3 regions of the Arthrobacter sp. 05L428 genome follow, and region 3 is predicted to be linked to each of the others. Evidence: riboswitches for the same ligand, from Rfam matches in the RefSeq annotation. Region 3 holds a riboswitch; each other region holds the start of a gene.
What was found. A riboswitch is a leader RNA that binds a small molecule or an ion and turns the genes downstream of it on or off. The one in region 3 is predicted to bind S-adenosylmethionine.
Positions count from the first base shown of each region.

Region 1 (2,255 bases), on a different contig from region 3:
TTGGCGTCGAAGCGTCGCACCAGCTTGTTGCCCTGGTGGTCCAGGTAGCTCTCCACCTGGTAGCGCCCACGGCCGGCCAGCGACCCGGCCTCCAGCGGGGCCTCGGCCGCCTGGGCGTTGCGTCCGAAGCGCCCGTCCAGCTCGGCTGCGGAACGGTAGGTGATGTGCGCGATCCGGCGCGCGAGGGCCAGTCCGGCGTGCGGTTCCGGGCCGCCGTAGTAGTCGCCGCCGTTGAAGTTGGGGTCCTGGCGGATTGCCAGGGTCTGGGCCTGGGCGAAGGCGATCTGTTCGGCGGTGCTGCTGGCGCCGACCGAAATCACGGCGCAGCGCTGCACCCGCGCCGGGTAGGTCACCGCCCACTCCAGCGCGCGCGCTCCGCCGAGCGAGCCGCCGAGCACGGCATACCAGCTGCTGATCCCCAGCGCGTCGGCGAGCCGGGCTTCCGCCGCGGTGCTGTCCCGGAGGGTGACGAGCGGGAAGCGCGAGCCCCAGGGCCGGCCGTCCGGGGCCGGCGTGGAGGGCCCGGTGGAGCCGTAGCAGCCGCCGAGGATGTTGATGGAGACCACGAAGTACTTGTCCGTGTCCACCGGGGCGCCGGGGCCTGCCAGTTGCTCCCACCAGCCCGGTTCCTCGCCGGCGCCGCGGGTCACGTGGGTGTCGCCGGTCAGGGCGTGCTCGATCAGCACCGCATTGGAGGCATCGGCGTTCAGCGTCCCCCAGGTCTCGTAGGCGAGGGTGACCTCAGGCAGGGTGGCACCGGATTCAAGGGCCAGGGAACCGATCGGGAGGTACTGCACCGTCCCGTCGGGAACAGCACCGTCGGGAACAGTGGAGGGTTTGCTTTCGGGTACACCCGTGCGGGCGACGGCAATCGTCATGTGAGGACCTAACTTCGCGCTTGCCCGCCGTCAGCTGACCGGCAGGCCAGGTCTTCACCCGGGGCACCCCGCCGCAAATGGAGGGTTGCCGGCCAGCAAGCCGGGGCTGTCACTGGCACTCATGACCTGCGTCGATTCTACGAAACACGGCCGCGCAAGCGCGAAGATTGTGACGGCTGTGTGACAGCCGGACCCGTCAACACCGCAGTTTCCCCACCTTTGACAGACGCGCCCGGCGGGTCGCCCCGAAGTGTCGGCGATTCCCGGGGCCATCCCCGCAAAGGTGGGGAAATTCGGCGTGCTGCGTGACCTCAGGCGTTCTTGGCCGCCCGGAAGCCGGCATCGAGGTCCGCGATGATGTCGTCGATGTGCTCGAGGCCCACCGAGAGCCGGACCAGGCCGGGATTGACGCCGGCGACCGCCTGCTGCTCCGGCGAGAGCTGGCTGTGCGTGGTCGACGCCGGGTGGATGACCAGCGAGCGCACGTCACCGATGTTCGCCACATGGGAGTGCAGTTCGAGGGCGTCGACGAAGCGTTTGCCGGCCTCCGCTCCCCCTGCGAGGTTGAACGCGACGACGGCGCCGGTCCCCTTCGGGCCGTACTTGCGGCCGCGCTCGTACCAGGGGCTGGACGGCAGCCCGGCGTAGGCGACGGATTCGACGTCGTCCCTGGCTTCCAGCCATTCGGCCACCCGGAGGGCGTTGGCGACGTGCCGTTCCACCCGCAGGCTCAGCGTCTCGATCCCCTGGGCGATGAGGAAGGCGTTGAACGGCGAGACGGCCGAACCGAGGTCGCGCAGCAGCTGGACCCGGGCCTTGAGGATGAAGGACAGGTTCGCTCCCAGCGCCCCGTCCGCCCCGAGGTCGCGGGCATAGACCAGGCCGTTGTACGTGGGATCCGGGGTGTTGAAGCCGGGGAAGCGCTCCGGGTCCTTGCCGAAGTCAAAGTTGCCGGAGTCGACGATCACGCCGGCAATCGCGGCACCGTGTCCGCCGAGATACTTGGTGGCCGAATGCACCACGATGTCGGCGCCCCACTCGATCGGGCGGATCAGGTAGGGGGTGGAGAGGGTGTTGTCCACGATCAGCGGCACCCCGGCCCGGTGGGCGACGTCCGCGACGCCTTCGATGTCCAGCACGTCCTGGCGGGGGTTGGACACCACCTCGCCGAAGAACAGCTTGGTGTTCGGCTGCACGGCATCGCGCCACTGCTCAAGGTTGTCCGGGTCCTCCACGAACGTCACCGAGATACCGAACTTCTTCAGCGTGTGGGCCAGCAGGTTGTAGGTCCCGCCATAGAGGCTGGGGCTGGCGACGACGTGGTCTCCTGCCTCGGCGATGTTGAGGATCGCGAAGGTTTCGGCGGCCTGGCCGGAA
Region 1 is NZ_JBFTNW010000010.1:90,212-92,466, forward strand. It holds gene metX (homoserine O-acetyltransferase MetX) at 1-878, opposite strand, end outside; SAM riboswitch class IV at 890-1,005, opposite strand; gene AC1DH3_RS15725 (bifunctional o-acetylhomoserine/o-acetylserine sulfhydrylase) at 1,190-2,255, opposite strand, start outside.
Region 1: linked by a shared signal. The riboswitch ahead of metX (homoserine O-acetyltransferase MetX) and the one ahead of AC1DH3_RS10040 (DUF1737 domain-containing protein) in region 3 are both predicted to bind S-adenosylmethionine.

Region 2 (2,255 bases), on a different contig from region 3:
GAGGAAGCCATCCGCGGGCAGCTGTCCCGCTCCCGCCCGCGCGACGCCGTCCTGGGCGAGGAGTTCGGCAGCTCCGGCCACGGTTCGCGCCGCTGGATCATCGACCCGATCGACGGCACCAAGAATTTCGTCCGCGGCGTCCCGGTCTGGGCCACCCTGATCGCCCTCGTCGACGAAGGCGAACCCGTGGTGGGCGTCGTCAGCGCCCCCGCACTGGGCAAGCGCTGGTGGGCCGCAAAGGGCGCCGGCGCCTACATGGGCCGCTCACTGGCCGCCGCGACCCGGCTGCGGGTCTCCAACGTCTCCCGGCTCGCCGATGCGTCACTGTCCTATTCGAGCCTCGGCGGCTGGAAGCAGCGCGGCAACCTCGACGAGTTCCTCGGACTCACCGAGGAGGTCTGGCGTACCCGCGCCTACGGCGATTTCTGGTCCTACTGCCTCGTGGCCGAAGGCGCCGTCGACATCGCCTGCGAGCCCGAACTCAACCTCTACGACATGGCGGCGCTGGTCCCGATCGTGACGGAGGCCGGCGGCCGCTTCACCTCGCTCGAGGGAGAGGACGGCCCCTTCGGCGGCAACGCGCTGGCGACCAACTCGATCCTGCACTCCGAAGTCCTCAAGCGCCTCAACCCGGGCCTCGACGACCTGCTCTAGCCGGCCACGCCCGAGGCAGCCCGTAACACTACGCTTCATATTCCGCCCTCCCTTTTCCGTGCGACCGGCCATGTCCTAGGCTCGAAGCAGGTCACGAGTGCCAGCGCAAAACCCCGGTTTGCTGGCCGGCAACCCTCCATTCGCGGCGGGGTGCCCCGGGTGACGACCTGGCCGGTCCGGAGCGGACCCGGCAAGCGCGGATCCCCTGTGTGCGGGGTCCTTTTCGAGCGAGGTCCCATGACGACTGCCACCATCCCCACCCACACCACCAGCGCCGGCGGCCCGGAGTTCACCGACGCACGCTTCGACGCCGCCCGCCGGCCACTGTCCGCGGTTTCCGGCGCCGAAATCCTGGCCCCCCTGATCCAGGGCGGCCAGGTCCGGTACGCCAACCTGGACTACGGAGCCTCCGCCCCGGCGCTGTCCGTGGTGTCCGCCTACCTGAACGAGATCCTGCCGTACTACGCCAGCGTGCACCGCGGCGCCGGCTACGCCTCCCAACTGAGTACCTCGGTGTACGAAAACGCCCGGAACATCGTCCGCGGGTTCGTCGGCGGCCGTCCGGATGACTCCGTGATCTTCACCCGGAACACCACCGACGCACTGAACCTGCTGGCCGGCTGCCTGCCCGTCGACGACGGCCGACACACCGGCGAGGTGCTTTACCTCGACATCGAGCACCACGCCAACCTGCTGCCCTGGCAAAACGTCCCGCACCGCAGCGTCGTCGCGGCGCCCACCCTGGCCGGCACCGTGGAGCGGCTCCGGGCGGAACTCGCCCTCGGCGGAGTAAGCCTGCTCGCCGTGACCGGCGCGTCCAACGTCACCGGCGAAATCCTGCCGATCCGTGAGCTGGCCGCGCTGGCGCACGAATTCGGCGCCCGGATCGCCGTCGATGCGGCCCAGTTGGCCCCGCACCGCCGCATCAACATCGCCGCGGACGACGTCGACTACCTCGCCTTCTCCGGCCACAAGCTCTACGCCCCGTTCGGCGCCGGCGTGCTGGTGGGCCGGCCGGACTGGCTGGACGCCGGCACCCCGCACTTGGCTGGCGGCGGCGCAGTACGGGACGCACGACTCGACGCCGTCAGCTGGACCACCGGGCCGGCCCGCCACGAGGGCGGCTCCCCCAATGTCCTGGGCGCGGCCGCGCTGGCCCGCGCCAGCCAGGTTATCGAGGCGCTGGACGAGCAGCAGTGGCACGCCCACGAGGACGCCATCCGTTCCTTCCTGGTCGAGGGGCTGGAGCGGATCGACGGCGTAACGGTCCACCACATCTTCGAGGACACCGGCCGGGAAGGCGGCCCCGGGACGATCGGCGTGGTCAACTTCTCGGTCGCCGGTTACGACGCAGGCCTGGTCGCCGCATACCTGTCCGCGGAGCACGGCATAGGCCTGCGCGACGGCCGGTTCTGCGCCCACCCGCTGCTAAAACGGCTCGGCCTGCCCGCCGGTTCGCTCCGGGCCAGCTTCGGCCTCGGCTCACGGCTCAACGACGCGCAGCGGCTGCTCGCCGGGCTCCAGGAGCTGCGGCGGAACGGCCTGGGCTGGGACTACGTCGTGGACGCCGGACGCTGGGTGCCGGCCAACGACACGCGCAG
Region 2 is NZ_JBFTNW010000001.1:704,662-706,916, reverse strand. It holds gene hisN (histidinol-phosphatase) at 1-654, shown strand, start outside; SAM riboswitch class IV at 744-857, shown strand; gene AC1DH3_RS03325 (aminotransferase class V-fold PLP-dependent enzyme) at 892-2,255, shown strand, end outside.
Region 2: linked by a shared signal. The riboswitch ahead of AC1DH3_RS03325 (aminotransferase class V-fold PLP-dependent enzyme) and the one ahead of AC1DH3_RS10040 (DUF1737 domain-containing protein) in region 3 are both predicted to bind S-adenosylmethionine.

Region 3 (2,255 bases):
GCAGGCCTCCCCGCCGCCGGAAGCCGGCCGCCGGCAGCGCGAGACCGGCATCGACGTCATCCTGCTGGACCGCGGCTACGACAGCGAGGTGGGCGAACGCGCCCCGTGGCTGCTGCTGGGCGCCAAGACCCTGTCCTACGCGGTCAACATGGCGGCGCTCCGGTACGCCCACCACCAGGGCGCGGACGACGTCATCTTCACCTCCGCCGACGGCCGGGTCCTGGAGGGCCCGACGTCGACCGTGCTGCTGGCGCACCTGGAGACCAGCGACGACGGCGCCGGCGGCGTCCGCACCGTGCGCCGGCTGATCACCCCGCAGCTGGACAGCGGAATCCTCCCGGGCACCTCGCAGGGCGCCCTGTTCACCGCGGCCAAGGCCGCCGGGTGGGAGCTCGGCTACGGCCCGCTGGTACCTGCCGATCTGTACGACGCCGACGCCGTCTGGCTCATCTCAAGCATCCGGCTCCTCGCCCCGGTGAACCACATCGACGGCAAGGAGATCGGCACCCCCGAACTGCGGCGGCAGCTCACGGCCGAGCTCAACGAACTGTTCGCCACGATCGAGTAGGATCCGGCCGGTCCCGGGTGATGCTGCTCCGCCCCCGGAAAGGTGCCATGCCAGCGTCCGCGTGACTTAACATGACGACGCCGCCGGTGCCGCCGGCGTCGTAAGTGCTACGTTTTTGGGGAGTAATGAGACCCGGCGCCAAGCCCTGACTGGCCGGTCGGCAACCCTCCCTTTCGCGGCGGGGTGCCTCAGGTGAATACTCGGCATATCGACCATTCGAGCTGCAAGCGTGAAAGTAAGGAGATCCGTCGTGCCCGACGCATCCGCACCCGCTGTGCCCGCCACAGCCCCAGCCCAATCCCCCGCCGCACCCGGACCCGCCGAGGAAAGACTGGCGTACCGGCTGTTCACCGGGCCCGATGACCGCAGCTTCTGCGAGCGCGTTTCGGCCGCCCTGGCCGAGGGCTACGTCCTGCACGGCAGCCCCTCCGCCACCTTCAACGGCAGCACCGTGATCGTGGCCCAGGCCGTCGTGCTGCCGGCCGCGATCGCGAGCGCCGACGCCGCCGTCGCCAACGCGGTGGATGAGCTCGACGGCGCCGAGTTCACCGGCGAGGGCCACGCATGAGTTACGCCGGAGACCTGAGCCCGCAGGAAGCCTGGGCCAAGGTCGGGGCGGGCGCCATCCTGGTGGACGTCCGCACCGAGGCGGAATGGTCGCAGATCGGCGTCCCGGTCACCGGGGCCGGCACCGAAGACCGGCAGGCTCCGCTCTTCGTCCAGTGGACCCTGGCCGGCGGAGCCCCCAACCCGCGTTTCCTGGAGCAACTGCAGCAGCAACTCCAGCGGCAACTGCGGCAGCACGCGCCTGGCGCCACGGCGGCCGAGCTCATCTTCCTGTGCCGTTCCGGCGCCCGCTCGGTCGCCGCCGCGAACGCCGCCACGGCGGCCGGCTTCACCGCCTACAACGTCCTCGAGGGCTTCGAAGGCGAACCGGGCCCGACCGGCGCCCGGACCGTGAACGGCTGGAAGAACCACGGCCTGCCGACCAACCTGGAAAGCACTAAGTGAGCTTCAATCCCAATGCCCAGGGCTGGAGCCCGGACACCCAGGCCGTCCGCGGCGGACTCGACCGCACCGGGTTCCAGGAAACCACCGAACCGATCTTCCTGAACTCGGGCTTCGTCTACGAATCCGCCGCCGCGGCTGAGCGCGCCTTCACCGGCGAGGACGAACGGTTTGTCTATTCCCGCTACGGCAACCCCTCGGTGGCCACCTTCCAGGAACGCCTCCGGCTGTTGGAGGGAACCGAGGCGTGCTTTGCGACGGCGTCGGGCATGTCAGCGGTGTTCACCGCGCTCGGGGCATTGCTGGGGGCCGGCGACCGCGTGGTCGCCGCCCGCTCGCTCTTCGGATCCTGCTTCGTCATCCTCAATGAGATCCTGCCGCGCTGGGGCGTGGAGACAGTCTTCGTGGACGGCCCGGACCTAGAGCAGTGGCGGTCGGCGCTGGCCGTGCCGACGACGGCCGTGTTCTTCGAATCTCCCTCGAACCCCATGCAGGAAATTGTGGACATCGCCGCCGTAAGCGAACTGGCGCACGCCGCCGGTGCGACCGTGGTGGTGGACAACGTCTTCGCCACTCCCCTGCTGCAGCGGTGCGGGGAGCTGGGCGCGGACGTGGTCGTGTACTCCGGCACCAAGCACATCGATGGCCAGGGCCGGGTGCTCGGCGGCGCGATCCTGGG
Region 3 is NZ_JBFTNW010000004.1:47,989-50,243, reverse strand. It holds gene AC1DH3_RS10045 (aminodeoxychorismate lyase) at 1-568, shown strand, start outside; SAM riboswitch class IV at 690-804, shown strand; gene AC1DH3_RS10040 (DUF1737 domain-containing protein) at 819-1,136, shown strand; gene AC1DH3_RS10035 (rhodanese-like domain-containing protein) at 1,133-1,579, shown strand; gene AC1DH3_RS10030 (O-succinylhomoserine sulfhydrylase) at 1,576-2,255, shown strand, end outside.